Kordia antarctica: one gene and its partners. The protein of the gene in region 3 binds, or shares a complex with, the protein of the main gene of each other region. Links are inferred from orthologs where the notes say so. Each region holds a gene or a part of one and is shown on either strand. Other genes may lie near its edges. The genes, in order: accB, IMCC3317_RS22395, accD and accC.

Region 1 (8,136 bases), 1.1 Mb from region 3 along the record:
GTAATCAACTTTGCAATCATAGAATCGTAGTTTGGTGGAATTGAATACCCAGCATATACATGCGTATCTAAACGAATTCCGTGTCCGCCTGGCGCGTGTAATACTGTAATTCTTCCTGGAGAAGGTCTAAAGTTATTGTATGGATCTTCCGCATTAATTCTACATTCGATAGAGTGTAATTTAGGCGTATAATTTTTTCCTGAGATTGGCACACCAGCCGCAACTAAGATTTGCTCACGAATTAAATCGAAATCAATTACTTGTTCCGTAATTGGATGTTCTACTTGGATACGCGTATTCATTTCCATGAAGTAGAAGTTTCTGTGTTTATCTACCAAAAATTCGACCGTTCCAGCACCTTCATATTTAATGAATTCCGCAGCTTTTACCGCAGCATCTCCCATAGCTTTTCTAAGCTTATCAGTCATGAATGGAGAAGGAACTTCTTCGGTTAGTTTTTGGTGACGACGTTGTATAGAGCAGTCGCGCTCAGATAAGTGACATGCTTTTCCTGAAGAATCTCCAACTATTTGAATTTCAATATGTCTTGGCTCTTCAATGAGTTTTTCCATGTACATGTCATTATTCCCAAAAGCGGCTTTTGATTCTTGTCGAGCATCATCCCAAGCGTCTCTTAAGTCTTCTGGTTTCCAAACGGCGCGCATTCCTTTTCCACCACCACCAGCAGTTGCTTTTAGCATTACAGGATATCCTGTTTCTACGGCTAGTTTTTCACATTCTTCAAAATCTTCAATGATTCCTTCACTTCCTGGAACACAAGGAACGCCTGCAGCTTTCATGGTAGATTTTGCAGAAGCTTTGTCTCCCATTTTATCAATCATATCAGCAGAAGCGCCAATAAATTTGATGTTATGCTCTTCACAGATTTTTGAGAATTTGGCGTTTTCAGATAAGAATCCGTATCCTGGATGTATGGCGTCTGCATTTGTAATTTCTGCAGCAGCAATGATATTTGCCATTTTTAGGTATGACTCGCTACTTGGCGCGGGTCCTATACAAACTGCTTCATCAGCAAATCGTACGTGTAAGCTATCAATGTCTGCTGTAGAATATACAGCAACTGTTTTGATACCCATTTCTTTGCAGGTTCTAATAACTCTAAGTGCTATTTCACCTCTGTTTGCAACTAATATTTTTTTGAACATCTCTTGAAATTTTAAATTTTGAAATTAAAATCAATAACTTTTTGAATCGCTCAGAATTTCTTCTTTTGCTTCAAGTGTTATTTAAAATTTCTTATGATGGATCTACCAAGAATAATGGTTGATCAAATTCTACTGGTGAAGAGTCGTCTACTAAGACTTTCACTATTTTTCCTGAAACTTCTGATTCAATTTCATTGAAAAGTTTCATTGCTTCAATCACACAAAGTACATCTCCTTCGGAAATAGTGCTTCCAATTTCAACAAATAAAGGTTTGTCTGGAGCGGGTTTTCTGTAAAAAGTACCAATGATTGGCGATTTTATAATAATAAATTTAGCGTTTTCGTCAGCTACTTGCGCTTCCGCTGCTGTTGGAACTGCTGCTTGTGCTATTGGAGCTACGGCAGTGTGTTGTTGCGGCATTCCGCCCATAGGAATTTGCTGTACTAAAGTTGTCGTTTCGCCTTTTGCATCTCCAGTTTTAATGGTGATTTTTACATCTTCCATTTCAAGTTTTACTTCACTTGCGCCAGATTTAGCAACGAATTTGATTAAGTTCTGAATTTCTTTTAAATCCATGATTGATATAGGTTTTAGTCGTTTTAGTTTGAATTATATGCCCATTTAAGATAGATAGCTCCCCATGTGAATCCGCCACCAAAAGCAGCAAAGATAAGGTTATCTCCTTTTTTGAGTTGTTTTTCATAGTCATGTAAACAAAGTGGCAATGTCCCAGAAGTTGTATTTCCGTAACGTTGAATGTTTACCATTACTTTACTTTCATCTACACCCATACGCCTTGCGGTGGCGTCAATGATGCGTTTATTGGCTTGGTGAGGCACCAACCATTGCACATCTTCGTTTGTCAGGTTATTATCTTCCATAATTTTTGCACTTATATCTGCCATTTTAGATACTGCAAATTTGAAGACTGTTTTCCCGTCTTGAATTACGGTATGTTGTTTGTTTTTTACGGTTTCTTCAGAAGCAGGTAAGATAGATCCGCCTGCGTCAATTTTTAAGAAGTCGCGACCATTACCATCACTTCTAAGGTATTCGTCTTGCAATCCTAATCCTTCTTCATTTGGTTCAAATAATATAGCACCTGCGCCATCACCAAATATGATACACGTTGATCTGTCTGTGTAATCAACAATTGACGACATTTTATCAGCACCAATTAATAGCACTTTTTTGTAACGTCCAGATTGTATATAACTTGCTGCCGTAGACATTCCGTATAAGAAACTAGAACACGCTGCTTGCAAGTCAAATGCAAATGCATTGGTTGCACCAATTTTAGTTGCGGTATACACTGCTGTAGATGCTACAGGCATATCAGGTGTTGCCGTGGCAACAATTACGAGGTCTATTTCTTTTGGATCTAAGTTTTTCTTTGCGAGTAAGTTTTTCGCAGCTTTGATAGCTAAATATGAAGTTCCAGCTCCTTCTTTTTTAAGAATTCTGCGTTCTTTGATACCTGTTCGAGTCGTGATCCACTCATCATTAGTATCAACCATTGTTTCAAGGATCTTGTTGGTTAATACGTATTCAGGAATATAGGCTCCTACAGCTGTTATTGCTGCTGTGATTTTGGTCATACCTTAACGTTGGTTTTTTTTGTTTTTTTAACAAAAATTCATTAGAAACTAAACGAAATTACTAAAATTCTGTGATAATCTCGGCAAAATATATCGTTTTTACATTTTTAACAAAAAATTGAACAAATAAAAAACTCTCACGAAAGTGAGAGCTTTTATGACTAAACATTAAATATTATGCTAAGTTTTCTTCAGTTGTATTGTCAATTAATACTTTTCCTCTGTAGTATAGCTTTCCTTCGTGCCAATGAGCTCTGTGATATAAGTGTGCTTCACCAGTAGTTGAGCACGTAGCGATTTGAGGAACTGTCGCTTTGTAATGTGTTCTTCTCTTATCTCTTCTTGTTTTGGAGATTTTTCTCTTTGGATGTGCCATTTTGTATGTTATTTATTATCCGTTAATAGTTTTTTTAATGTATTCCAACGAGGATCTGTTTCCTCTTCAGTTTCTTTTTTTCCTGTACCAGGTTGTAATTCTTCTAATTTTTCTAATATTTCAGACTCTAATGTTCCATCTTCAATACCAGGATGTATTCTTTTTGAAGGCATTGCTAACACAATCATTTCATATATGTATTGTGCAACATTGATTTCGTACTCTCCGTGTGTAACGATGAGAATTTCTTCATTTTCATCATTGTATTCGTTTCCGAATTGCACAATCAAGTCCAAATTGCTTTCAATTGGCTGCTCATAAGGCTCATTCGTCAAATCACAATTTACATTTACAGTTCCTATTGCATTGAAGGTTAATTCAAGCATGGTTGCTTTTTTGTGAAATTCTAACGTAGCTTTTATAGCAGTTTCATTGAATTCATCAAAGTCAAAAAGTTTAAAGAACGAATTATCAATTTGATATTCGAATTGGTGCTTTCCTTCTTTTAATCCCGTAAAAGGAATATTAAAGTCCTTTAGTTCCATCATCTTAAACATCAGTTTCGAGCGTGCAAAGATATAAATTTTTCTTAATGTACGTTAAGTTGTTAACATTTTTTTGTTTATATCTTGGGAAGCTGCTTTTTTAATGGGTTTTTTGCAATTACTTTATAGGTTTCTCTAGTCCTAAAAATCTGTATTCCAGTGAATACTGCTTCTTTGAAAGAGTTATGATCTGCCTGGTTTTTCCCAGCAATTTCATACGCAGTTCCATGATCTGGTGATGTACGTACTCTATTAAGTCCTGCCGTGAAATTCACGCCTTGTCCAAAAGATAACGTTTTAAACGGAATTAATCCTTGATCGTGATATGCTGCTAAAATGGCGTCAAAGTTTTTGTAATTGCTTGATGCAAAAAAACTATCTGCCGCATACGGACCAAAAACTAATTTTCCTGAATTTTTAATCTTTTCCAGTGTTGGTTTTAATATTTCATCATCTTCCACACCAATAACACCATTATCTCCAACATGTGGATTAATGCCTAAAACAGCAATTTTCGGTTTGCTAATTCCGAAATCTTGTTTCAAAGTATTATAGATAATGTCTACTTTTTTCTGAATGAGTTCTGGCGTAATCGCTGCCGAAACATCTTTTACAGCAACATGATCTGTTAACAATCCAACTCTTAAAGAATCATTTACCATTAACATCAAACTATCGCCTTCTAAAACTTGTCCTAAATAATCTGTATGTCCTGGAAACTTAAAATCTTCCGATTGTACATTATGTTTGTTAATTGGCGCTGTCACCAAAATATCAATGGTTCCTTCTTTCAGTGCGTTGGTTGCTTCTACAAACGATTCAATGGCAAACTTTCCAGCTTGTTCCGTTGATTTTCCGTATTCAATATCCATAGAATCTTTCCAAATGTTTACCACATTTACTTTGCCATCTAGCGCTTTGTCGGCACTTGGAATTCCATGAAAATTTGTTTGTATGTTGAATTGCTTCTTCTGAAATGATAAAATTTTAGTAGATCCAAAAATAACAGGCGTACACAATTCTAGCATCCTGCTATCTTCAAATGTCTTCAGAATTACTTCTGTTCCTATACCATTCAAATCACCAACCGAAATCCCTACTTTTATTTTTTCCTCTTTCTTCATTTAGGTATTAAAACTTTTTATTTCTAATTTTACATGCAAATTTAACCAAATAAATAGATGTTTACAGGGATTATTGAAGAATTAGGTGTGATTACACATCTAGAGAGCGAAAAAGAAAACCTCCACATCACAGTTCGGAGTAGTTTAACGGAGGAATTAAAAATTGATCAAAGCGTTGCACACAATGGTGTTTGCTTGACTGTTGTCGATAGAAATTTGGATGAGAAGACGTATGTCGTTACAGCAATTCAAGAAACTTTAGAAAAAACAAATGTGAGAACTTGGCAAGTAAATGATCGTATTAATTTGGAACGCGCTATGAAATTGGGCGATCGTTTAGACGGACATATTGTGCAAGGACATGTAGATCAGGTTGGAACATGTATTTCTATTAAAGAAAGTGATGGAAGTTGGTATTATACATTTGAGTATGACGAATCTTTAAGCAACATTACTATTGAAAAAGGTTCAGTTACGATAAACGGTACAAGTCTTACTGTCGTAAACTCGGGAAACAATACATTTTCAGTTGCTATTATTCCATACACGTATGGCCACACCACTTTTCAATATTTGAAAGTTGGGTCGCTTATAAATCTAGAATTTGATGTTATAGGAAAATATGTAGCAAGACTTCAGGGGCGATTGAAGTAGTTACTTATTCATTTTTTTCCTTATACCATACAAAAGTCCAGCAACTAAAACACCTATAAGTCCAGCATCTATCGGGAATCCCGGTGGAGGCGGCGGTCCAGGTGGCGGTGGTACGATTTGGGCGTGTGTTAATGTCAAAAAAGCTAAAGCGATTATAACAAAGCACACCAGGGTCTTTTGGTTCACTTTTGCCATTACGGTGTAAAAGTATAAAATTATAGGGTTCAAAAAAATGTTTTACGTTATATCATTGCTAAATTATCTATGAAATGACTAAAAACAACGTCAAACACGTATTTTCACTAAGGTTATTTCGCATAATTTTTAAAAATAGCTACTTGAAAAGTAGTTAAAATGCAACAAATACAAAATAATTAATAACTGTTTTACAATAATTGTGCCTTAAATAATTCTAATCAAGTTACATTTCATACGATATTAAGCTTTTTTTAAGAGTTTAAAAGTAAACTAATGGATAAATTTGCAGTCTAACCATCTAAAATAATCCCGCCAAATGCGAAAAATTATACTTTCGGTTCTTGGAGTCCTCATTATCGTAGGAGCTTTTTTATCTGCAAAAAATATGATTGCAAACAAAAATAAGCCAAGACCTGTTCCTGAAAAAGTAGTAAAAACGGTGTATACTGATACTGTTCAGAATACAACAATACCAATTGTAATTCCTGCAAATGGAAGCCTTGTGGCAAAACGGCGTGTGGAATTATACGCTGAGGTACAAGGAATTTTTAAAACTAGCGGAAAATTATTCAAGCCAGGACAAAAATACCGTCAAGGAGAAACACTCATTCGTATTGATGCTGCCGAATATTACGCAGGCGTACAATCAGCTAAAAGTAATTTGTACAACGCTATTGCAGCCATTATGCCCGATTTGCGACTCGATTTTCCAGAAGTATTTCAAAAATGGCAAACCTATCTGAATAATTTCGATTTAAACAAAACAACGCCAACCTTACCTGAGTTGACTTCCGACAAGGAAAAATACTTTATTACAGGTCGCGGAATTGTATCAAACTATTATACCGTAAAAAACCAAGAGCAACGATTGGCAAAATATACCATCCGAGCACCATTCTCTGGAATTTTAACACAAGTATTGCTCACAGAAGGTTCATTGGTTAGAAGTGGACAAAAATTAGGAGAGTTCATTGATGATTCTGTTTACGAAATGGAAGTTGCTTTAAGCAAAACCTACGCAAGTTTATTAAAAGTGGGCGAAAAAGTTGCCTTGAACAATCTTGAAAATACCGAAAATTATTCCGGAGTCGTTTCCCGTGTCAACGGAAGTATTGATCCAACTACACAAACGATTACGGCTTTTATAGAAGTTAAAAATGAGAAGTTGAAAGAAGGAATGTATTTAGAAGCCAACTTAAATGCAAAAGAAGAAACAGACGCTATTCAAATTAATAGAAATTTATTGTTAGAAAGCGAGCAAATTTATGTTGTAAAAGATAGCATTTTAGACGTTATTGACGTAAAACCTGTCTATTTTTCAGATACGAAAGTTGTGCTGAAAAATGTGCCAAACGGAACAATTATACTTTCCAATCCTGTTCCTGGAGCATACGCTGGAATGGCTGTAAAACCATTTAAAGTTGCTTCAGAAAAAGACGAAACAACGACTACCAATGACGATACTAAAAAAGCTAAACAATAGGTTATGAGAAAACTAATTGCCTATTTCATTAGGTATCACGTTGCGGTAAATGTATTTATCATTGCATTTTTTGCGTTTGGTATTTTAGGCGCGTGGTCGTTAAAATCTTCCTTTTTTCCATTGGTAGATTCTAAAATTATCAATGTAAATATTGCATATCCTGGCGCGTCTCCACAAGAGATTGAAGAAGGAATTGTGCTTCAAATAGAAGATAATCTCAAAGGCTTAAAAGGTGTAGATCGTGTGACATCAACTTCGCGTGAAAACAGCGGAACGATTACCGTTGAGATTGAAAAAGGAGAAAATATTGACTTCATGTTACTAGAAGTCAAAAATGCTGTTGATCGTGTTCCGTCGTTTCCAACAGGAATGGAACCGTTGGTTGTTGCCAAACAAGAAGCTGTTAGAGAAACGATTTCATTCGCGCTAAGCGGAAAAAATGTTCCGTTAACAACTTTAAAACAAATTGGTCGCCAAGTTGAAAATGATTTGCGCGCCATTGACGGAATTTCGCAAGTTGCCATTTCTGGATATCCTGCGGAAGAAATTGAAATTGCTGTCAACGAAGCCAATTTATTAGCTTATAATTTGACGTTTGCAGAAGTTGCCGCAGCCGTGAGTTCGTCAAATATTTTGGTGACTGGTGGAAATATAAAAACAGACGCTGAAGAATATTTAATTCGTGCCAATAATCGTTCGTATTATGGTGATGAATTGTCAAATCTTGTCATTCGTGCTACGCCAGATGGGAAAACTGTTCGGTTAAAAGATATTGCCATTGTACGCGATCGTTTTTCTGAAACGCCAAATGCTACGTATTTCAATCAAAATTTATCGGTTAACATTTCTATCACAAGTACAAATAATGAAGATTTAATCACTTCGGCAGATAAAGTAAAAGAATACATTGAAGATTATAATCACAAGTACGAAAATGTGCGTTTGGATGTTGTGCGCGATTTATCGATTACGCTAAACCAACGTACAACAC
Region 2 (7,901 bases), 800 kb from region 3 along the record:
TGTATGTACTCCTTAGGTAAGACCGTAAGTGACGTTTAGACAATTGAATTATGAATTGTAAAGATAAGCTGTCAATATAATTGCAACAATGAATCCTATGATAAAGAAATATGTCCAAAACAAAGTTTTGCGACTATACCCATTGAGAACTCTATCTGATAATTTCTTTCTATATCTGCTCATGATAGTACAAAGAGATTAAAAAAAAGAATATAATACAAGAGGGAAAACACCCAATATAAAACTGTAGTTAAGGTTTAAAGATTGAAATGATAGAAAATATAACTATAAGCATACCAAGTATACCCATAAAGACTTTATCTTTTCTATTCACTTTAGCTATTAATAATATAGAGCCACCAATAATAAAAAACAGTACGGACATATTCGAATTTATTGATAAGCCTACTAACAATAAAAAAAGCGGGAAAACATTTAAACAGTAGTTATGAAAAAGAAGGGGAAAAGAAAAGCGAACCGAAGTTCGCTTTAAAGTTAACATCCAATTAAGGTGTCATTACAAGGAGTCTCCCATAGATACTCATTGTCAGGACCATCACATTGACAATCGTGTCCACCTTTCAATGCTATTTGCTCCTTTTTACTCAATAATTGAACTCCTTCGAGTTTTAGAATGTTTTTTAACATGATATGAATTTTTAATTAGGAAGAAAATATAGCACAACGAATTATGAACCAATTACGGTTTTACCTTAATTAACATTAAAACAGTAGTTATGGAAATAAAGTGCAAAAAAAAGCGAAGCGAAGTTCGCTTATAAATTAAACCTACTTCTCTGTATTATTAGGATTGGGATTGGGATTAGTAGGTTCACATCCATCGGAACAGACAAATGTGCAAATCCATGAGCAAACCCAAGAGCCTCCTCCATTTATATAACTTTTATCAAGTTTAGTAATAGTACATTTTTTAAGTCTCAAAGATTTAAGATTCTTTTTTTTCATGGTATAAAGTTTTGATTAGAAACCAAATTATAAAAACAACCAATTAACCACTTACGGTAACACCGTAATTAACATTTAAACAGTAGTTATGGAAATAAAGTGCAAAAGAAAAGCGAAGCTACCAACATCGACTTAATTTTGCTAGTAAAATAGTTAGTTAGTTCGCCATTTCCATAAATCATCCGTAGCAGTGCCTCCATTAATAGAAGTTGGCTTTTGAATTTCAAATTGTTTAAATTTTTCTAACATAATAAATGATTTTAAAATTAGTAATGATACAAGATAACGAAATAAATATAGACTCATGATGCCGTAGAAATTCATGAATATTGAGCCATGATTACTTCTATATAGTAATTTCTTTAGCAGAAATTCACTCAATGTAACAATTTGTGAAACTATTAAACATATAAACCAAAAAAAAATCAAGTTTTTTGCTTCTTCTTTTTAGCTGCTGGAAATAAAATATTGTTCAGAATTAATCGATACCCAGGAGAATTTGGATGTAATTCCAATTCCGTTTTTGGATCGCCAACTCTGTGTTGATAATCTTCAGGATCGTGTCCGCCGTAAAAAGTAAAAAATCCTTTTCCTTTGATTCCGTGAATATATCGACCTTCGCCGTTTGTTCTGTTTTCTCCTAATATTAAAACTGATGGTTTTATTTGAGAACGATCAAAACTGGTGGTTTGTCCCATGAATGCTTTTACCAAAGCAGTGTGATTTTGACATAACATCGTTGGAATTGGATCCCATTTTGCCGAAAAGTCCATTAATGTAAAATAATCTGCTTCTTTCGCAATTCTTCTTTTGGCTGTCATATCAATGGAAGAAAACTCATATTTTGTTGGACTTCTTTCTAATTCGAAATCTGTAAACGCAAATGTTTTAGAATAATCAATTTTACTTTGATAATTTCTATCCGAAACATCGCCATCAAACATTGGCTCGCAAATATCTACACCTTCTGCGGCAAGCGCAATATCAAAACTATCCGTAGCACTGCACATTGCAAAGATAAATCCGCCACCAATTACATAATCACGAATTTTTAATGCAACATCGCGTTTTTCTTCTGAAACTTTACTGTAGCCCAACTTTTTTGCCAATGCTTCTGCGTCTTGCTTCTCGCGAATGTACCAAGGTGCCGAACGATACATTCCGTAAAATTTACCATATTGTCCTGTAAAATCTTCATGATGCAAGTGCAACCAATCGTATTTAATTAAATCATCTGCTAATACTTCTTCGTCATACACAACTTCATACGGAATTTCCGCATACGTCAAAACCATTGTAACCGCATCGTCCCAAGGCACATTTCCTTTCGGAGAATATACAGCAACTTTTGGCGCTCTTTCTAAGATTACAGCTTCTTGATTTTTACTTGGACTCGCAATTTCTTCCAACATGGCGTTGGTTTTTGCATCTGACATGATTTCATAAGAAACACCACGAATTTTACATTCTTTTTCAATGGCATCAATTGCTGGCAATAAAAAAGAACCGCCACGATAATTGAGCAACCATTTTACTTTGATCTTTTTTTCAAGCGACCAATAGGTAATTCCGTAGGCTTTTAAGTGATCTTTTTGTGAGTCTGAATCCATCGGAATTAAAATATAAGACGCGTGAACGCTGATGGAAATAAAGAGTATGAATAGTGTAAGTATGCTTTTCAGTTTCAAAGGAATTTATTTTTATGAATAACTATCGAAAGATACACAAAAATTGTACCTAATTGAAGTTCGCTTGCTATAAAAATTTGTTAAGAATAATTAAGTATTTTTTTGAAATTCCCTTTTGATTCAAGAAGTTTTTGCATATCCGCAAAGGTCATAAAGGTAATAAGTCCGTCATTCTGAACTTGATTCAGAATCACATATGGTTATAAATCAAAAATACAATAATGAGACCTTGAATCAAGTTCAAGGTGACGAGCGTTTAAATGATAGAAAACGGATATACAAAAAAAGCTTATTGTAATTTTTACGATTTAAAACGGAACTTCATTATCATCAAAATCGTCATTCATAGAACTTCCGAACGCTTCGTCCGCACTTGGCAAATTATCGGTTCGTAAGGTGTCATCATTTGCAGCATCATTTAATTTTGATTGAAATTCAAATGGTGAATCAAAAGTTTCTAAGTTGTCAAACTTCCCTAAATGTCCAATAAATTTTAATCGAATATTATCCAAACCACCATTTCTGTGTTTTGCCACAATTAATTCTGCTTGTCCATCAGTTGGCGAACGTTCATCATCATCCCATTCGTCAATTTTATAATATTCTGGACGATAAATAAAGGATACAATATCCGCATCTTGCTCAATTGCTCCCGATTCACGTAAATCTGAAAGTAACGGTCTTTTGCTTCCTCCACGCGTTTCTACCGCACGTGATAACTGCGATAATGCAATTACAGGAATCGCTAATTCTTTTGCTAATGCTTTAAGGTTTCGCGAAATGGTTGAGATTTCCTGTTCACGGTTTCCTCCTTTTTGACTTCCTCCAGCCGTCATTAACTGTAAATAATCAATCATAATCATTTTGATTCCGTGTTGCGATGCCAAACGACGCGCTTTTGCACGTAAATCAAAGATGGAAAGCGAAGGTGTATCATCAATAAATAAAGGTGCTTTTTCAAGTCCTTTTACTTTTACGTTTAATTGTTCCCATTCGTGTTTTGCTAATTTCCCTGTACGTAATTTTTCAGAAGACAATCCTGTTTCTGAGGAAATTAAACGTGTTATTAACTGAACAGAAGCCATCTCCAGAGAGAAGAAAGCAACAGGAATATTTTGATCAACGGCAATATTTCTTGCCATCGACAAGGTTAATGCCGTTTTTCCCATACCTGGACGAGCTGCGATGATAATTAAATCACTCGGTTGCCATCCAGAAGTTAATTTATCTAATTTATGAAAACCAGTAGGAACACCACTTAAACCATCTTTATTGGAAATTTCTTCAATTTTTTTCTTTGCTTGAATTACTAAACTTTGTGCCGTTTCAGAAGATTTTTTAATGTTTCCTTGCGTTACTTCGTATAAACGTGATTCTGCTTTGTCTAATAGTGAGAAAACATCAGTAGTTTCATCATAAGCATCTTCAATAATTTCATTGGAGATTTTAATTAAGCTACGCTGAATGAATTTCTGCAAGATGATACGTGCGTGAAATTCAATGTGCGCCGAAGATGACACTTTCTGCGTAAGCGAAATTAAATAAAAATCGCCACCAACTTTATCTAAATTTGCGTTTTTACGGAGTTGTGATGATACTGTTAATAAGTCAATTGGTTCTGAGTTTTCGAATAATTGAAAGATCGCTTCAAAAACGAGTTTATTGGCTTGTTTGTAGAATGCTTCTGGACTTAAAATATCAATAACCTCATCCACACCTTTTTTATCAATCATCATTGCACCAAGTACAACTTCTTCTAAATCGACGGCTTGTGGCGGTAATTTACCTTTCTCAAGACTTATTAGGTTACTTTTATCGGTTTTATATGATTGCTTAGGGTTGACATTTTCCATGAGTGCGAAAGTAGGTATTACTTTTACTTTTAAGAGTTAAATTAACGTTTGAAGCGTTAACGTACGATTGTTAATAAGTTACGATTTTTTGTTGATAAGCAGAAAAAAAATCCGAAGCGTGTGCTTCGGATTTTTATATTTCCTTATGTAGTATAGGTTTATCCTTTGAATTCGCCCATTTTAGAATACTTGTCCATACGCGAACTCACTAAATCTACTTGTGATAAGTTTTTTAATTTGTCATAATTTGCAACAATGGCATCTCTGACAGCTATAAAAGCTCCTTCTCTGTCAGTATGTGCGCCGCCAAGAGGTTCTTTGACTATTTCGTCAATTACTTTAAGTTTCATTGCGTCCGTAGCCGTTAATTTTAGTGCGTCTGCTGCTTTTTCCTTGTGTTCCCAACTACGCCATAAGATAGACGAACAGTTTTCAGGAGATATTACAGAATACCAAGCGTTTTCGAGCATTAAAACTCTGTCTCCAACACCAATTCCTAAAGCTCCACCAGAAGCGCCTTCACCAATAATTACGGCGATAATTGGCACTTTTAAACGTGTCATTTCAAGAATGTTTCTAGCAATTGCTTCTCCTTGTCCGCGTTCTTCCGCTTCCAATCCAGGATATGCTCCTGGAGTGTCAATTAACGTTACCACAGGAATTCCAAATTTTTCAGCAGATTTCATTAAGCGCAATGCTTTGCGATATCCTTCTGGATTTGCCATTCCGAAGTTACGGTATTGTCGTGTTTTAGTATTGTATCCTTTTTGTTGACCAATAAACATATATGATTGATCGCCGATTTTACCAAGTCCACCAATCATAGCTTTGTCGTCTTTTACATTCCGATCGCCATGCATTTCTAAGAACGTCTCGCCGCATAACGCATTGATGTAATCTAATGTATATGGTCTGTTTGGATGACGCGATAGTTGCACACGTTGCCAAGCAGATAGGTTTTTGTAGATATCTTTCTTAGTAACTGCTAATTTTTTCTGGATTTGCTGACATGTTTCTGTTACATCAATATCACTTTCATGACCAATAGCAACACACTTTGTCAGTTGTTCTTCTAATTCTTTTATAGGTAGCTCAAAATCTAAATATTCCATGTTTTTGAGGATATTTTTAGTTGTTTTAGTGTACAAATATAAAACTTTAATTTAGGAAACTTCAATGCCTTTAGCGGATTTTCTTTTTCGTTTGTTTTTTAGGATTCCATTTGCTACTACAGTTGCTACAACGAGTACGCTTCCGTAGTAAAATCCTGGGCTCATTTTTTCGTCTATTGGGAATAATATGATTGCTAATACAATTCCGTATACAATTTCTAAATTATAAGTTAATACAACTGTATATGGACTGATGTAGCGCATGATATGAACAGATCCAATAAATGCATATGCCGTACAAACAGAAGCCAATATAGAAATGTAGATCCAATCGTTTGTGCTTAAAAAGAAGAAGTCTTCTTGCAGAAAACCATCTGCCGCAAAGGCTAAATAGATAGATATAAATACAACGCCGCAAATAAATTCATAGAATGAAATGGTGGATGCATTGTGATTTTCTACAAATTTCCCGTTTATTACTGCAAATAATGAGGAGAGAAATGCTGAAATTACGCCAAGTATGATTCCATTAATGTATTGAAATTCTGTGTTGATAATGATAGAAACACCAATGATTACGATGATTCCAAAGATGATTTCATACCAAATAATTTTTCGTCGGTATACAATTGGTTCTATGAACGATGCAAAAAATGCTCCTGTGGAAAACATAACCAACGTAATGGACACATTAGAAACATCAATGGCGCCAAAAAACGTAATCCAATGTAAAGCGACTACAATTCCTGCAATTCCAAATTTGATAAATGTTTTGAGTGGTATTTTTAGTTTGATCTTATATATTTTAATAAATCCAAACATTAATAAACCTGCAATTAACATCCGAAACCAAACGAGCGGAATTGCTTTTATGGTAATGAGTTTTCCTAATATTGCTGTAAAACCAGCAATGAAAACCAAAAGATGAAGATGTGCGTAGTTTTTGAGTTTATCGCCTAGCATTGTAGAGTAAATATAGTGCTAATACACCAAAGACAAGATTAGGAACCCAAACTGCCATCATTGGAGAGAAACCTGATTTCTCTGCCATTGTTCCGAATATTTTATCAAAGAAAATGTATATAAACGCAATTGAAATTCCGAAAGCTAGGTTTACGCCCATTCCGCCTCTACGTTTCATTGAAGAAACCGCAACCGCAATAATGGTAAGGATAAAGGCGGTAATTGGTAAACTCCAACGTTTGTATTTTACTAATAAGTGTATGTTCACATTTGGCGAACCTGATTGTCTTTCTTTTTCAATGAATTTGTCTAATTCTTGATAGTTCAACGTTTCCGCCATGTAGGTTACAGGCGTTAAATCTTCTATTTCAAACGGAAATATGGTATCAAATTTTCGTACGTTGACCAAACTATCATTTAGCGCACCAATAATTCGTTTTTTGTAGCCACGTAATGTATATGTACTATCTTCTTCATTATATTTGATAGAACGTGCTTCCATTTTATATTTCAATACATTGTCTTCAAAATGCTCTAAGGTAAAGTTGTCGCCACGTTTACTTTCAAAACTGAAGCTTTTTAGATAGATAAAATCATTTGTAGTAACCTGTTTATAAATTTCTGCGTTGTCTCGTAATTTTGTTTTACCTTTTTTTATGTATTCAAATCGGAACTCGTTGAACCCTCTACTTGCATTTGGAACGATGTACATTCCCATGATAAAAGCAAATATAGCCACTACAGAAGCTGCAACTATAAATGGACGCAAGAAACGTACATACGAAACTCCCGAACTTAGTATGGCAATAATTTCAGTGTCATTGGCTAGTTTTGAGGTAAACCAAATTACCGAAAGGAATAAGAATATTGGAAATAATAGATTCGCAAAGTAGATGACAAAATTGAAATAGTAATATATAATTTCGTCTGTTGGCGCTTCTGAAGATAACATTTTATCAATGTTTTCAGAAATATCAACCATAATCCCAATTGGGATAAATAGTAATAACATTACGAAGAATGTCGTTAGATATTTTTTAATGATATACCAATCTAATATTTTCATATTCTACTATAGACGTTTATCCATTTGTTTTACCATCATATTCTTCCACGTGTTAAAATCTCCCGCTAAGATATGTTTTCTAGCTTCACGTGTCAACCACAAATAGAATCCAAGGTTGTGAATTGTTGCAATTTGTTTTCCCAGCAATTCATTTACCGTAAATAAGTGACGTAAATATGCTTTTGAATATTCCGTATCTACATACGTAATTGCCATTTCGTCAATGGGAGAAAAATCATCTTCCCACTTTTTG
Region 3 (8,111 bases):
ATCATGAACCTTCTTCTCTAAATCTGCATCTGTTCTTTCTCCTTCGTATTCACGAACTTCTTTCTTTCCGAATGCTTCTGCTAATCTTAGTTGAGCAGCACATTGTACTTTAATAGCTTCATGTGCAAACTTAATTGCGTCAGCCATTTCGTCTTCAGAAATTTCATCCATTTCACCTTCAACCATCATTACAGAATCAGCGGAAGCTCCAATCATCATATCGATGTCAGATTCTGCTAATTGTGCTCTAGTTGGGTTGATAATGAATTCACCATTTACACGACCAACTCTTGCTTCAGAGATGGCGCATTCAAATGGAAAATCTGATAATTGAATAGCTGCTGATGCTGCTAAACCTGCCATAGCGTCTGGCATTACATTTTCGTCATGAGACATTAACTGAATCATCACTTGCGTTTCTGCTGTATAATCTTTTGGGAATAATGGACGTAAAACTCTGTCTACTAAACGCATCGTTAACACCTCGCCATCACTTGGTCTTGCTTCTCTTTTGAAGAAACCACCAGGATACCGACCTGCAGCCGCAAATTTCTCTCTGTAATCTACCGTTAAGGGTAGAAAACCAAGATCTTTTTGTTCGTAATTGGAAACAACTGTACATAATAGCATACATTTTCCAGACTGAACAACAACAGAACCATGTGCCTGCTTTGCTAATTTTCCGGTTTCGATAGAAATTTCTCTTCCGTCACCAAGGTCTATAACCTCTTTAAAAACTTTTGGAATCATAAATTTTTTTTAATTCTAATTAAACAAAGGTCGTTGTGTTGTTGTTGTGTGTAGTTGTTGTTTTGACCCAATGAAAAACCAGTGATAATAGCTTTTTATTACTTTTCACTTTCGTGAGAAGGCACTCTTATATATTAAAAAAAGAGGCACGAAGCCTCTTTAGTTTTTATTTTCTTAATCCTAATTCTACAATTATCGCACGATATCTGTTGATCTCAGTTTTCTTTAAGTAATCAAGTAAGCTTCTTCTTTTACCTACTAACATTACTAGAGAGCGCTCTGTATTATAATCTTTACGATTTTTCTTTAAATGCTCTGTTAAGTGATTAATTCTGTGCGTGAATAATGCAATCTGACATTCTGATGTTCCAGTGTCAGTTGCTGATTTTCCATGCTTTGCGAAAATTTCCGCTTTAACTTCTTTAGTTAAGTACATGCCAATATTAATTTTAATGATTTTTATGTATCAATACGTATCTCGTATCAAGCGGCAAATATACTACTATTTTTTAGATACCAAATTAATAATTAAACCTTTTTGATTGCTAACAGTCTTATAATCATAAATGTTAAAAATTGTTAATTATGAAATGAGCCATCACAATTGGTTGGTACCAAACTGATAGGATTATTGGCGAATTCCATCTAACAAAATTAAAAATTTAAAAACAAAACAGATGAAAACCACATTCAAAATGCAACGAGGGATTTTCTTTTTAGTAGTAAGTCTCTTATTAATTACAACAGCTTGTCAAAACGAAGATGAAACTTCTTTAGCTGCAGAAGGAGCCGAACTAAACAGCGAACTTGCACTCCGAAGTGCAGACATTGATTTAATTTCTGATGATATTGGAATTATCGTAGAAGAAGCCTATCAAGAAGACGAATCACAGGTGTCTTTTTTACCAACTTGCGTCACCATTACAACAGTACTTACCACAGGTTCTAGAACACGAACTATAGATTTTGGTCAAGGATGCGAATTACCCAATGGAAATGTGCTTAGTGGAATTATTACCATAAGCCACGAAGTTGACAACAATCCGGCTCGAAGAATGATTGCCGTTACTTTTGATAATTTTCACAGAAATGATGTATTAATAGAAGGAACACGAAGCATAGAACGTGTTGTATCAAATGATGCTGGAAATCCACAATCAACTGCAACAGTAAATATGCAGGTTACTTGGCCAAATGGCGCGACATATTCACGTGAAGGAACAAGAATCCGTGAATGGATTGAAGGTGTTGGTTCAGGAACTTGGACGGACAATGTATTTTCTATTACGGGAAGCGTAACGACCACAGGAGTGCTTGGAAATACGCATGCAGCTACTATTACAACTGCATTACGTAGAGAATTAGCGTGTCCTTTTATTGTAAGCGGAACCGTAATTTTATCCAGAAATAGTGCATCAGGAACATTAGTTTTTGGTGACGGAAGTTGTGATAATGAAGCTTCTTGGACGAATCCAAACGGAGTAACACAAACAATTTATTTAAACTAGAAATCTAACAACCTGAGTTCGATATAAGTTTACTCAAATGAAATTTTAAACATATTTTTAAAACAAGTGCTAAGTATCTGATTTTCATTTTTTTATTTTCGTTTTCTTTGTTCGCACAAAGAATACTGAATCAAGTTCAGCACAGGCTTCACAAAAGAAAGTGCGCTTTTCCAGAGGTATTTTTAGTTTTTCTTTTAAGGAAAAACTAAAACCGCATGAATTTTTCTAAATTTTCTCCAAGGATTCGAAAATTCTTAACGAAAAATCCCTGCTATACTGCGGAAAAGACAAAAAACAATCTGAAACTTTATATCGAACTCACGTTAACAGTTTTAGGAAATAAAAAAGCATCCAATTGGATGCTTTTTTTGTACGATATGTTTTAAAACAAAATTACGCGCGTATTGGCTGATTTTGAATTAAATCAATATATAAGTTGATTTTGTTTTTGAGTGCTTTTCTGTGTGTAATGAAATCCAAAAATCCGTGCTCTAATAAAAATTCAGAGGTTTGAAAACCTTCTGGCAAATCTTTTCCAACGGTATCACGCACAACTCTTGGTCCTGCAAATGCAATTAATGCGCCTGGTTCTGCAATATTAATATCTCCCAGCATTGCAAATGAAGCAGTTGTTCCTCCAGTTGTTGGATCGGTACATAATGAAATATACGGAATTCCAGCGTCTGCTAATTGTGCTAGTTTTGCAGAAGTTTTTGCCAATTGCATTAATGATAAAGCTGCTTCCATCATACGTGCACCACCAGATTTTGAAATAATCATGAATGGAATGTTGTTTTTTAGTGAATATTCTGCGGCACGCGCAATTTTTTCTCCAACAACACTTCCCATAGAACCTCCAATAAAAGAGAAATCCATACAAGCAATGACTAAATCTTTTCCTTTCGATTTTCCAACAGCAGTTCTAACAGCATCTTTCAATCCTGTTTTTTCTTTGGCATCTTTTAGTCTGTCAACGTATTTTTTACTGTCTTCAAATTTTAAAGGATCTTTAGAAGTTAGATTTTTATCTAATTCTTTAAATTCTCCTTCATCGAATAATATTTCGAAATATTCTTTACTTCCAATACGAACGTGATATCCATCTTCGGGACTTACGTAATAGTTTTTTGCCAATTCTTCTGAATCTACAATTTTCCCCGTTGGTGATTTGTACCAAAGTCCTTTAGGAGTATCTTTTTTATTTTCTGTGGAAGTTTGAATTCCTTTTTCTTTTCTTTTAAACCAAGACATAATGATCTATAATTTATGATTTAGATTGAATGTTCAATCTGTATCGTTGGTATCAATTAGTTAGTTTTTACTTGCGTAAGCTGACAAAATTACTGTTTTTATTAGTGAAACTCAAAATTTGAATCCGCTATCTATCATTTTGATGCTTTATAGTCCTAAAAAACCTCGTTTATAAACTGATTTTACTCAGTATAAACGAGGTTCTTGTTTTTGATTATTTTTTTGTTTTTCACTTTCCACTTTCGTGAGAATAGCCGCGTTAGGGATTGAGGCATTTGTTGAAGCTCTTTTGAGATTCCTGCCTACGCAGGAATGACAAAAAGCGACTGCCGAAAGCCCGACGATTTTAGTTTGCTGAGGTTTTCTCGAAGCGAACTAAAATGGGAACGCCCAAATTTTACAACGTATTCACATTGTTCAAATCTTCAAATGCTTGTTTTAAACGTGTTTTGAACGTCAATTCGCCTTCACGTAACCATTTTCTTGGATCGTATGTTTTTTTGTTAGGAATGTCGTCTCCGTCAGGATTTCCAATTTGTGCCGCTAAGTATCTTTGATTGGTTAACATATAATCACGAATTCCTGACATGAATGCGAATTGCAAGTCCGTATCAATGTTCATTTTAATTACTCCGTAACCGATTGCTTCTCTGATTTCTTCTAGCGTAGAACCAGATCCGCCGTGAAATACAAAGTCAATATGATTGTGCTCAACATTGTATTTTTTAGAGATATGTTCTTGCGAATTTTTTAAGATTTTCGGCGTTAATTTCACGTTTCCTGGCTTATAAACTCCGTGAACGTTTCCAAAAGCAGCCGCAATTGTAAATCGTGGACTTACTTTCATCAACTCTTCGTATGCGTAGGCAACTTCTTCTGGTTGTGTGTATAATTTAGAATCGTCCACATCGCTGTTGTCAACTCCATCTTCTTCACCGCCAGTTATTCCTAATTCTATTTCTAACGTCATGCCCATTTTGCTCATGCGCGTTAAATATTTTTTACAAATTTCGATATTTTCTTCAATTGGTTCTTCCGAAAGATCGATCATATGTGAACTATATAATGGTTTTCCAGTTTCGGCGAAGTGTTTTTCGCTTGCGTCTAACAAACCATCAATCCAAGGTAATAATTTTTTTGCGCAATGATCGGTGTGTAAAATAACAGGAACTCCATATGCTTCTGCCATTACATGTACATGTTTTGCGCCTGCAATAGAACCTGCGATTGCTGCTTTTTGGTCTTCGTTGGAAAGTCCTTTTCCAGCGTTAAAATGTCCGCCACCATTAGAGAATTGTATAATTACGGGAGCATTTAATTCTGCGGCTGTTTCTAAAACACCGTTTATAGTGTTTGATCCAACAACATTTACAGCTGGTAAAGCAAAGCCTTTTTCTTTGGCTAATTTAAAAATTTCTTGTACTTCATTTCCAGTAGCAACTCCTGCTTTGATTGTATGACTCATTGCGTTTTAGTTTTTTTGTTTGGTTTACAAAAGTACTAAAAATGTAAAGAGTTTTTACGTAGTTGCTAATTTTAGAAGCGAATGAGCAATCACTTTTACGAATTTGATAATTTATTGCGTTTTGATGTTGTGATAACTGCTAAAATGTTTGTGTTTTTGCTGAAAAATTGATTTGTTGTTGGTGGTTTTGAAGAAGAATTTTAGTGTGATTTGTAACTGTCTGATGGCGCAAACGTTATAGTTTGGTTTTCAATATTTAGTGTGCGACTAAGTTCTTATCTATTTTCAATGCTACTTCTCTTTCTAATGTTGATAAAGTTTGTCTTATCTCGTTAGCTATTGCTTCTATAACAGGAACTGCTACAGAATTTCCCATTTGTCTATACATTTGTGTACGAGATACAGGAAAAATAAAGTCTTTAGGGAAACCCATAGTAGCTTTACATTCGTTTTCTGATAATAGCCTCAAACCCGTTTCACCATCTTTAACAAAAGTACCTGTTAATCGTTGGATTTTATGATAACTAGAAACTAATGTTTTAATTGGAAAATTTGAATTTTCATCTACAATTTGCGGTCTTCCATCATTTTTTTTGAAAATATATGAGTTTTGTAAATGTTTAGAAATATTATAACCTTGTTCATGTGTTTCTATAAATTTACCAATTCCAACCTTGGTTTCGGATTGCTTTGGCCAATTAAAATCAATTAAACTATTAGAATCATTCTTAAATCCAACAATATATATTCTTTTTCTATGTTGAGGAACTTTAAAATCGGCAGAATCTAAAATTTTGAAATCAACCCAGTATCCAAGTTCATTTCTTAAAGTATCAATAATGGTATCAAATGTTTTTCCTTTATCATGATTCTTTAAACCAGCAACATTTTCTAGTAAGAAACTACTAGTTTTTTTTTCCTTTAAAATTCGTACTATGTCAAAAAACAATGTTCCTTGTGTTGGATGTTGAAATCCTTCCCGTTTACCTATAGTGCTAAAAGGTTGACACGGAAATCCAGCAGTTAATACATCATGATTAGGAATAGACTTTATATCAATTTTTGTAATATCTCCACTTGGCATTTCAGCAAAATTTTTCAAATAAGTTTTTTGGCTAAAAGTATCCCATTCAGAACTAAATACACATTCAAATTCATTTCTTTCAAAACCCATTCGAATTCCTCCAATGCCAGCAAATAAGTCTATAAATTTGAATTTTTCTTTATTCATGAATATTGTTTTGTTAAAAATAATTTTTTTTAATTAAAACTTTACGATTATCATAAAAAGTTATCAATTATTTATTGAAGATAAAATAGGCATTTTTAATTGAATTCTTTTTCCTCTTTGTTTTGATGGATATGTCCAAGAAAATGGTGTTGAAAATTTTAATGTTGAGTTTTTCATTATATAATCAATATACTTATCATACTCGAAAAAGTGAATCTTTCCGTTCGAATTTATTAGTACGAAGTTTGAAATTTGTTTTGATGAATCTATTAAGTTTTCGATGTCGTGAGAGCCTTTAAGACACCATTCTGTCAATAATTTTGCTTTACCTTTCATTAGATTTGAAAATTCTTCAATTGTGTAATTTATTGGAAGATTGTCTTCAAATTCCGAATACGTAGGATAATTTTGAAATAATTTTAAGTAGGTTTCTAATTTTGTACCTGCACAGTTAAGAACTCTAATAAAGTCATCTGCTTTATAATCATGACAACTTACCCTTTTTTTTGTAGTATTCTTAATGGAAATTGTTTCTGAAATAATTTCACCATCTATAGTTGTTATTTGTATAAAAAGATCCGTTTTAGGATTACCTCCATTCTTGAGTAACGGAATTGAATTTGTTGTGTGAATTTTTATAATATCATTTTTGTTTAACTGATACTTTTTTAAAATAGTATCAATGATAATGTCATAAGTTGAATACTCTTTGATTGCTTTATATCTTTTGAGATACGTTTTATTATTTAACCACTCAGAAATTTCTTTTTCTAATTTATTTCCTTGAATGCCATAAAAACTTCCAGCTTCTCGTATGGATTTAAACTTTTGTTCGGATTGAATATCTTCAAATAAAGATGATTTTTCCTCGTAATATGTTTGCAAGAATTCAACAAACTCTGATAAAGTGAATAGGTGAGTTGCAGGACAATAAAATTCTTTATTGATGAACTTTTCTCTTAAACTAATAAAATTTGAGTTCTGTAGTTCTTCATCGGAAACAAGATATATTGTAGAAATGATATCTTCTGATAGATTTGATAATCTTAATATTCCATCAAGATCATAAAATCCAATTTTTGCTCTATCACTTCTAAATGAATTTGATGACCTAACTATAATTCTTTTATCATCAACAGTATGTATTACAAAGTTTGCTAAAAACTGATCTTCATAATCAAAAGCTCTATGTTTAAAATTGACTTTCTTTTCAAAATCTTGAATTATTCCATGATTTTTTAATTCAGAAAGTTGAGTTGTTATAAATAAAGTCATTCCTTGTCCTGAAAGGACTTTACTTTTGTTACTTTCGGATAAGGCTTTTTTTATGTCCATTTAATAGGGTTTTGTAATTTAGAGAACCAACCTAAAAAGGATAATTAATCCCAATATTATACACAGCATTTCCAAAGTTATAATCATTAAACCAACGATTGCCAATAGGATATGCAGGATCGTACGTTTTGAAACCTGTATCAAATCGCAATACAAAAAAGCTAAAGTCGTACCGAATTCCAAAACCAGTTCCGAGTGCAATATCTTGCAAAGAAGAAAATCCGTTAAACTCTCTATCTTTATCTCCAATATCATCAAACACATTCCAAATGTTTCCGGCATCGGCAAAAAATGCACCTTTGAAGCTTCCGACCAAATCAAAACGATATTCTACGTTAAATGCTAATTTTAAATTTGCTTCGTTAAAATCTAACAGACTCGCCGAACGTCCTGGACCTAATTGATACGCGCTCCAAGCTCTGTTGTCATTCGATCCGCCACCAAAGTAACTTCGTGCAAACGGAATATTATCTGAGTTTCCATACGGAATTGCAATCCCGAAAAAGCTACGAAATGCCAATACATCTTGCTTTGCCGAAATTTCCCAATGTTTTATATAATCGAACTCAGT
Region 4 (7,877 bases), 1.1 Mb from region 3 along the record:
GTCCGAAATCGCTTTATCTTTCAGTTTACTATTATAATTAACTCCCCAAAGTGTTCTATCAATCTTAAATTTTGTGGTCATGATTTTCTTTTCAAAATTAAGTTGGGCTTGAAACTTTACAGGTTGCGTAACACCTTTTATCGTCATAGTTGCGTTTGCTTCAAAATGTGTTGCATCGTGGTAACGAATACTTGTAATCACAATTGTTGCGGTTGGAAATTTTTTCACTTCAAAGAAATCAGCATCTTTCAAATGATCGCTCAAACTTTGATTTCCTTCTTCGTTCATGTCTTGCGCAATCAAAGTATTCAGGTCAATACTAAAAGTTCCGCCAGTAATTTTCCCTTCCGATTTTAAAAAATGTCCTTCTTTGAACTTTACAATTCCAAAATGTCCACTAAAATAAAAGCTATAATCGCACGACCATTTTATTTCACTTTTAGAAGTGTTAATTGGAAGTTGTTCTTGTCCATAGATTTCTTCTTGTGCATTTGAAAACGCTACTGAAAATATCGCGAAAGCGAATGCTAAAATATATTTTTTCATCTGTATCTTTTTTAGAATTACTTTTTAACGGTTACTTTTTTGATTTCTAATTTTCCAGCTTTACGAGAAATGGTAAAATGTACTTTTTCTAGCGTGCAACGTGGTTCAATCGTAAATTGAATGAAGCCAGAAACTTCAAAATCATTTGTATCGGAAATGGTAAATTGTTGCGTATGCGTTGTGTTTTCTCGCACAAAATTTACAGGACCGTGATTCCAAGGATCAACACTTTCTTCTGATAGTGGACTTTCTGAAAACTTCCCAATCATTTGAAGTTTCGTATTCTTATCCATAATCATGGTAAAAATCCCTAAATAATCACCTTTAGAATTTGGAGAAACATAATGCGCATCTTTCTTTAATTCCATTTTAATAATTAAATTATAGGTGTCATTTTTCAATCTTTTAACTTGAAGCGAAAGATCATACGGTTCTTCATGTTTGCTAATTTTTTCACCTGAAATAATATTTGGATTCGTATCAACTTGATGATTTGTGTCATAGTTCATATTAAAAAGAACGATGATGAGTGTGATAATTTTGTTCATTTTTTGAATGTTTTGATTTTGAAGTAAAACTAGATCGAACACGTAGCAAAAAGTGTCAAAAAATTGTAAAAGAAGTGTCAACAGTTGTAAAATGTCCTGAAATTGTATGTTATTTACACCAATTATGAGCAAAAAACGTATTTATTCATACAGCGGATTAATTCTGATTATCTTCCTTACTTGGTTATTTTCAAAACCGAGCCAGGAACAAACGGAGTTTTCCGAGAAGGTAAAAATTGCTTTGCGCGATGTTGGAAACAAATTATTATTGACAAATAAAGATTCGACGTCATTGATTTTTCCTGTGAAAGAAATTGGCAATTCAAAATATGAAGTGTCCTTTGAAAGTAAGCTTACATTTGAGCCAACTGCATTCGTTTCTATTGTAGAAAAAAGTTTCAAAAAGTCACAATTACCCGAAGAATATCGTGTGGAAGTTATTCAATGTACGGACAAAGAAGTTGCGTATAGTTACGAGATAAGTCAGCAAGAAGAAAACACAATTATTCCGTGTGCCGGACGATTTTTGCCAAGCAATTGCTATACGATTCAAGTGCGATTTACTGAAATTAAAGCTTCTTTTTTTAGCGCTTCAACTTTTATATATCTATTTCTTTTGATTATTTTCATTCTGATGGAAGTGTTCTTTTTCAAGAAGAAGCAACCCGAAAAACCGCGAGAAGGTTCAGATATTTATGAATCTATCGGAAGTTTTCATTTCTATCCAGAACAGAATAAATTAGTGAAGCAACTGATGGAAATTAATCTTTCTAGAAAAGAATGTGAATTGTTACAAATTTTTGTGGCGAACCCAAATCAAATCGTAACTCGTGACGAACTCACCAAAAAAGTTTGGGAAGATAACGGCGTTATTGTTGGCAGAAGTTTAGACACGTATATTTCCAAACTCCGCAAAAAGCTAAAAGACGACGAAACCATTAAATTAACTAATGTGCATGGCGTTGGTTATAAATTGGAGATATCTTAGATGCGCTTCGCTGTCAGATCGCTATCGCTTTTAGAATCGGCTACGCCTGTTAGCATATTAGATTTTTTGTGTTTGTCATTTCTATTAACTTATTGAGCGGAATTGAAGTAAGGCAATAAACTAATTTCTATAGTAAGTATTAAAAATCTTATTCTTTACTTTCACCTAAGCTTGCCTGTAAAAAAATAGGTTTGGTTAGAATGAAAATATATCGAACTTGATATGCCCACATGTTTACAATATTAATAAACAACTTCATATTAAATAATTTTACTAGATTTGTTTTATGTGACTGTTATGTGACTAAACTAATTAATTTTTATTTAAGTATTTGATTTAAAGTGCTTTAAAATTTTTATTTATGTGATTATGAGTGAAAATGAATTAAAAATCCTGTTAAGTGAACTTCGTTCTCTTGTGAATGAAACAGAATGGGTTGAATTTAAGGCAAATAATGCAATAGAAATAGGAGAGTATATTTCTGCTTTATCTAATTCAGCTTGTGTACATGATAAAGATTATGGATATGTTGTATTTGGAATTGATGACAAAACCCATAGAATAATAGGAACTACTTTCTTATCAAATCAAAAAGCAAAAGGAAATGAAGATTTGATACCTTGGCTTGCTCGATTACTCAACCCTAGAATCAATTTTAATTTTTACGAATTTGAAGTCGAAGGAAAAAATATAGTTCTTTTAAGAATTAAAGCAACACAAAACACTCCTGTCAAATTTAAAGGAATTCCATACATTAGAATTGGTTCTTCAAAAAAGAAACTAGATGATTACCCAGAAAAAGAGAGGTCTATTTGGACTAAAAGCCCAACAGAAAGTTTTGAAAATGAGATTGCTGTTTACAACTTAAAACCTGATGAAGTTTTAAAACTAATAGATTATCCTTCTTATTTTGAGCTAACGAATTCTCCTCTACCAGAAAATAGAGATGCCATATTTGAAAAATTTCAACAAGAAAGATTAATCACAAAACATGGAAACCACTATAACATAACCAATCTATGCGCAATACTTTTCGCAAGAAAATTATATGAGTTTGAAAATCTTGAAAGAAAAGCTATAAGAGTTATAATTTATCAAGGAAAAAATAAATTACGTACCAAAAAAGAACAACTCGGACAAAAAGGCTATGCTTCTGGTTTTAAAGGCTTAGTTAATTATATTAATGACCAATTACCATCTAATGAAGAAATTGGAAAAGTTTTTAGAAAAGAAGTAAAAATGTATCCTGAATTAGCAATAAGAGAGTTGGTTGCAAATGCTATAATTCATCAAGATTTTAGTGAGACTGGAACTTCTCCAATGGTAGAAATTTTTCAAGATAGAGTAGAAATAACTAACCCTGGAAAACCTTTAATAAGCACAATGAGGTTTGTTGACCATAATCCACAATCTAGAAATGAAAAACTAGCTCATTTTATGAGAAGACTAAGTATTTGTGAAGAAAGAGGAAGTGGTATTGATAAAGTTATTTTTGAATGTGAATATTTTCAATTACCAGCTCCTAAATTTATAGAAGGAGATAATTATACTCGTGTAATTATTTATTCTCATAAAACATTAAGGCAAATGGATAAAGAAGATAAAGTTAGAGCTTGTTACCTTCACTCTTGCTTAAAATATGTGTCGGGAGAGCATATGACTAATCATTCACTAAGAGAAAGATTTGGAATTGAAGAAAAAAATTATTCTATGGCTTCAAGAATAATATCAGAAGCTATTAAATCGGGTCAAATAAAAGATTATGACCCAGAAAATAAATCCAAAAAACATTCTAAATATGTACCGTATTGGGCTTAAATCTTCTGTGATTGTTATGTGACTATAAGATATGAAAACAAGTGTTTATAGCTATTAACAAGGAAAAACTATGTGACTAAACGTTTGACAAGAATAGACGTAAAAACAAAATTACCACACAAAATACACTCACATCACAAAACCGCCTCAACAACAAAACTCTGATCTCTAAACGAAACCTTTTCACCAACTTTTTTGCCTAATAATAATTTCCCAATGGGCGTATTGGAAGCAATTGCGTAGAAATTTTCATTGTTTGCAGAAATTTCGCCAACACTTACCGAAATAAAATAATTGGCTTGCGAAGTGTACACAATACTACCCAAACAACCTTGTTCGGCAACTAATTTCGGATTTACCTTAAAGAGAATTTCTTTTACTTTCTGAATTTCCGCCAACTGATTGCCTAACTTTTCACGTTCTATTTGCAACATAGCGCGTCCAGTTTCATGCTTATCGCCAGCCGAACTTTTGGTTTCAGACAACATCGCTTCTTGAATGCTTGCGAAGTTTGCTTCAATATTTGCGTGTCGTTCGTTGACAATTTTCAGGCATAAATTATATAAGGTTTCTTTCAAATTCATGTCAATTGTGCTAATTCTTTTCCAACCAAACTACCAATTGCAATGCCCATTCCGCCTAAGCGAACGCCACAAAATACATGATTAGAAAGTGGTTTTACAATGGCTTTTTTCTGTGTTCCAACGCCCATAATTCCGCTCCAGCGATGTTCTACTTCAAAAGGTATATTTGGTAAAATAGTCGTTTTTAATAAATTTTCCAGCTTCCGCTGAATGATCTCAGTTTGATTAAATTCAGTAGTTTCTTCACCTTTAAAATCCAAATTTCGTCCGCCGCCGAATAGAATACGATCGTCAATATTCCTAAAATAATAATAGCCTTTATCCAAATGAAAAGTTCCTTTTATGTGTAAATCAGGAATTGGCTTGGTAATTAATACTTGTGCGCGTGCAGGTTTTACTTTTTCGTCTAATAATTGGGAAGCAAATCCGTTGGTTGCAATTAAGAGTTTTTTGGTATTCAACTCAAAATGATTGGTTTTTATGTGAACCGAATTTCCACTTTCCGTGAAATCTTCTACCGTAACCGAATTTAAGATTAAAATATTCTCTGATAAGACTTTCTGCAAAAGCGAATTCATCATTTTCCCTGTATCAATTTGTCCTTCAAACTGATTAAAAATATACGTTGATTGAATCTGTTGAAATTGAAATTTATTGTCAACTTCACTAAATACATTTCCTTTAAAAATTGGCTTCAATAACTGATTGATGATTTCCTTTTCCGCCAAACATGATTCGTACAAATCTGAATCTTCTTGTGTAAACAATTCATAACCGCCTAATTGTTGAAAATCGATGTTGGAATCGCCTAAAGTTGAGCGAAGCAACGCTAAACCATTACAACGTCTTTTAACGAGTTCTAAAACTTCTTGCTTAGAATGTGTGTGTAAATCGTCTAAAATCTCTGAGAGACTTCCAAAACAAGCAAATCCAGCATTTTTTGTGCTTGCGCCTTGCGGCAGAATTCCTTTTTCGAGCACAATAATTTTTGCAGTTGGATATTGATTTCGAAGTTGCAACGCACAATTGAGTCCAACAATGCCGCTTCCAACAATAGTGAAATCAACATTTGATAACCACGTTTTATATTCCCAATAGCTAAGATTCATTGGTTTTTTCAGTTAATTTTATGTTTCAATTTAGATAAAGTATAAAGATATATAAATAGTAGTTATTGCGAGAATTTTGAAAAAATTTGTGGCAATCTGTTTTTTTCAACAAGTAATTTGATTACTAGATTACTTCGGCACAGCTCAGCACAAGAACTTCACTATCGTTCGTAACAGCGTTACAATAAAGCATAAAAAAAGCTCCTAATCTTAGGAGCTTTTTTCTATATAATTTATTCTTCTTCTTCTTTCATTACGAAATCTTCCATAAATTTCGTTGTGTAGTTTCCGGCGACATAATCTGGATGATCCATTAATTGTCTGTGGAAAGGAATTGTAGTTTTTATTCCTTCAATTACAAACTCATCTAACGCGCGTTTCATCTTATTGATAGCTTCTTCACGTGTTTGCGCTGTTGTAATCAACTTTGCAATCATAGAATCGTAGTTTGGTGGAATTGAATACCCAGCATATACATGCGTATCTAAACGAATTCCGTGTCCGCCTGGCGCGTGTAATACTGTAATTCTTCCTGGAGAAGGTCTAAAGTTATTGTATGGATCTTCCGCATTAATTCTACATTCGATAGAGTGTAATTTAGGCGTATAATTTTTTCCTGAGATTGGCACACCAGCCGCAACTAAGATTTGCTCACGAATTAAATCGAAATCAATTACTTGTTCCGTAATTGGATGTTCTACTTGGATACGCGTATTCATTTCCATGAAGTAGAAGTTTCTGTGTTTATCTACCAAAAATTCGACCGTTCCAGCACCTTCATATTTAATGAATTCCGCAGCTTTTACCGCAGCATCTCCCATAGCTTTTCTAAGCTTATCAGTCATGAATGGAGAAGGAACTTCTTCGGTTAGTTTTTGGTGACGACGTTGTATAGAGCAGTCGCGCTCAGATAAGTGACATGCTTTTCCTGAAGAATCTCCAACTATTTGAATTTCAATATGTCTTGGCTCTTCAATGAGTTTTTCCATGTACATGTCATTATTCCCAAAAGCGGCTTTTGATTCTTGTCGAGCATCATCCCAAGCGTCTCTTAAGTCTTCTGGTTTCCAAACGGCGCGCATTCCTTTTCCACCACCACCAGCAGTTGCTTTTAGCATTACAGGATATCCTGTTTCTACGGCTAGTTTTTCACATTCTTCAAAATCTTCAATGATTCCTTCACTTCCTGGAACACAAGGAACGCCTGCAGCTTTCATGGTAGATTTTGCAGAAGCTTTGTCTCCCATTTTATCAATCATATCAGCAGAAGCGCCAATAAATTTGATGTTATGCTCTTCACAGATTTTTGAGAATTTGGCGTTTTCAGATAAGAATCCGTATCCTGGATGTATGGCGTCTGCATTTGTAATTTCTGCAGCAGCAATGATATTTGCCATTTTTAGGTATGACTCGCTACTTGGCGCGGGTCCTATACAAACTGCTTCATCAGCAAATCGTACGTGTAAGCTATCAATGTCTGCTGTAGAATATACAGCAACTGTTTTGATACCCATTTCTTTGCAGGTTCTAATAACTCTAAGTGCTATTTCACCTCTGTTTGCAACTAATATTTTTTTGAACATCTCTTGAAATTTTAAATTTTGAAATTAAAATCAATAACTTTTTGAATCGCTCAGAATTTCTTCTTTTGCTTCAAGTGTTATTTAAAATTTCTTATGATGGATCTACCAAGAATAATGGTTGATCAAATTCTACTGGTGAAGAGTCGTCTACTAAGACTTTCACTATTTTTCCTGAAACTTCTGATTCAATTTCATTGAAAAGTTTCATTGCTTCAATCACACAAAGTACATCTCCTTCGGAAATAGTGCTTCCAATTTCAACAAATAAAGGTTTGTCTGGAGCGGGTTTTCTGTAAAAAGTACCAATGATTGGCGATTTTATAATAATAAATTTAGCGTTTTCGTCAGCTACTTGCGCTTCCGCTGCTGTTGGAACTGCTGCTTGTGCTATTGGAGCTACGGCAGTGTGTTGTTGCGGCATTCCGCCCATAGGAATTTGCTGTACTAAAGTTGTCGTTTCGCCTTTTGCATCTCCAGTTTTAATGGTGATTTTTACATCTTCCATTTCAAGTTTTACTTCACTTGCGCCAGATTTAGCAACGAATTTGATTAAGTTCTGAATTTCTTTTAAATCCATGATTGATATAGGTTTTAGTCGTTTTAGTTTGAATTATATGCCCATTTAAGATAGATAGCTCCCCATGTGAATCCGCCACCAAAAGCAGCAAAGATAAGGTTATCTCCTTTTTTGAGTTGTTTTT

The links.
Region 1: the proteins of accD (region 3) and accB are in contact, whole or in part, in a solved structure (PDB 8UXZ), measured with the Escherichia coli proteins. The link is inferred for Kordia antarctica from one-to-one orthologs.
Region 2: the proteins of accD (region 3) and IMCC3317_RS22395 are in contact, whole or in part, in a solved structure (PDB 8UXZ), measured with the Escherichia coli proteins. The link is inferred for Kordia antarctica from one-to-one orthologs.
Region 4: the proteins of accD (region 3) and accC are in contact, whole or in part, in a solved structure (PDB 8UXZ), measured with the Escherichia coli proteins. The link is inferred for Kordia antarctica from one-to-one orthologs.

Annotation. Positions count from the first base shown.
Region 1 is NZ_CP019288.1:3,454,355-3,462,490, forward strand. Bases 1-2,989 are described here. They hold accB (acetyl-CoA carboxylase biotin carboxyl carrier protein), read right to left. Parts: upstream 1,744-2,989; coding sequence 1,258-1,743; downstream 1-1,257. Other genes in these bases: accC (acetyl-CoA carboxylase biotin carboxylase subunit), read right to left, coding at 1-1,166; IMCC3317_RS14355 (beta-ketoacyl-ACP synthase III), read right to left, coding at 1,767-2,765; rpmF (50S ribosomal protein L32), read right to left, coding at 2,941-2,989. In the rest of the region: more of rpmF, read right to left, coding at 2,990-3,141; IMCC3317_RS14365 (YceD family protein), read right to left, coding at 3,150-3,689; 4-hydroxythreonine-4-phosphate dehydrogenase PdxA, read right to left, coding at 3,764-4,810; IMCC3317_RS14375 (riboflavin synthase), read left to right, coding at 4,868-5,464; IMCC3317_RS14380 (efflux RND transporter periplasmic adaptor subunit), read left to right, coding at 5,979-7,145; IMCC3317_RS14385 (efflux RND transporter permease subunit), read left to right, coding at 7,149-8,136. UniProt on the Escherichia coli protein: This protein is a component of the acetyl coenzyme A carboxylase complex; first, biotin carboxylase catalyzes the carboxylation of the carrier protein and then the transcarboxylase transfers the carboxyl group to form malonyl-CoA.
Region 2 is NZ_CP019288.1:5,305,999-5,313,899, reverse strand. What follows is about bases 3,643-6,396. They hold IMCC3317_RS22395 (acetyl-CoA carboxylase carboxyltransferase subunit alpha), read right to left. Parts: upstream 5,620-6,396; coding sequence 4,666-5,619; downstream 3,643-4,665. Other genes in these bases: IMCC3317_RS22390 (DMT family transporter), read right to left, coding at 5,671-6,396; dnaB (replicative DNA helicase), read right to left, coding at 3,643-4,507. In the rest of the region: IMCC3317_RS22410 (hypothetical protein), read right to left, coding at 496-648; IMCC3317_RS22405 (asparagine synthetase B), read right to left, coding at 1,392-2,660; more of dnaB, read right to left, coding at 2,963-3,642; more of IMCC3317_RS22390, read right to left, coding at 6,397-6,582; IMCC3317_RS22385 (LptF/LptG family permease), read right to left, coding at 6,569-7,648; tRNA guanosine(34) transglycosylase Tgt, read right to left, coding at 7,655-7,901. UniProt on the Escherichia coli protein: Component of the acetyl coenzyme A carboxylase (ACC) complex. First, biotin carboxylase catalyzes the carboxylation of biotin on its carrier protein (BCCP) and then the CO(2) group is transferred by the carboxyltransferase to acetyl-CoA to form malonyl-CoA.
Region 3 is NZ_CP019288.1:4,505,227-4,513,337, forward strand. The notes cover bases 1,581-4,544. They hold accD (acetyl-CoA carboxylase, carboxyltransferase subunit beta), read right to left. Parts: upstream 3,510-4,544; coding sequence 2,652-3,509; downstream 1,581-2,651. Other genes in these bases: IMCC3317_RS18885 (hypothetical protein), read left to right, coding at 1,581-2,258; fbaA (class II fructose-bisphosphate aldolase), read right to left, coding at 3,907-4,544. Outside these bases: IMCC3317_RS18875 (polyribonucleotide nucleotidyltransferase), read right to left, coding at 1-750; rpsO (30S ribosomal protein S15), read right to left, coding at 917-1,186; more of IMCC3317_RS18885, read left to right, coding at 1,428-1,580; more of fbaA, read right to left, coding at 4,545-4,974; dcm (DNA cytosine methyltransferase), read right to left, coding at 5,231-6,205; IMCC3317_RS18905 (MspI family type II restriction endonuclease), read right to left, coding at 6,269-7,540; translocation and assembly module lipoprotein TamL, read right to left, coding at 7,572-8,111.
Region 4 is NZ_CP019288.1:3,448,345-3,456,221, forward strand. The notes cover bases 5,002-7,877. They hold accC (acetyl-CoA carboxylase biotin carboxylase subunit), read right to left. Parts: upstream 7,177-7,877; coding sequence 5,827-7,176; downstream 5,002-5,826. Other genes in these bases: IMCC3317_RS14340 (NAD(P)/FAD-dependent oxidoreductase), read right to left, coding at 5,002-5,593; accB (acetyl-CoA carboxylase biotin carboxyl carrier protein), read right to left, coding at 7,268-7,753; IMCC3317_RS14355 (beta-ketoacyl-ACP synthase III), read right to left, coding at 7,777-7,877. Outside these bases: IMCC3317_RS14315 (YceI family protein), read right to left, coding at 1-546; IMCC3317_RS14320 (hypothetical protein), read right to left, coding at 564-1,094; IMCC3317_RS14325 (winged helix-turn-helix domain-containing protein), read left to right, coding at 1,201-2,082; IMCC3317_RS14330 (ATP-binding protein), read left to right, coding at 2,452-3,900; IMCC3317_RS14335 (3-oxoacyl-ACP synthase), read right to left, coding at 4,035-4,484; more of IMCC3317_RS14340, read right to left, coding at 4,481-5,001. UniProt on the Escherichia coli protein: This protein is a component of the acetyl coenzyme A carboxylase complex; first, biotin carboxylase catalyzes the carboxylation of the carrier protein and then the transcarboxylase transfers the carboxyl group to form malonyl-CoA.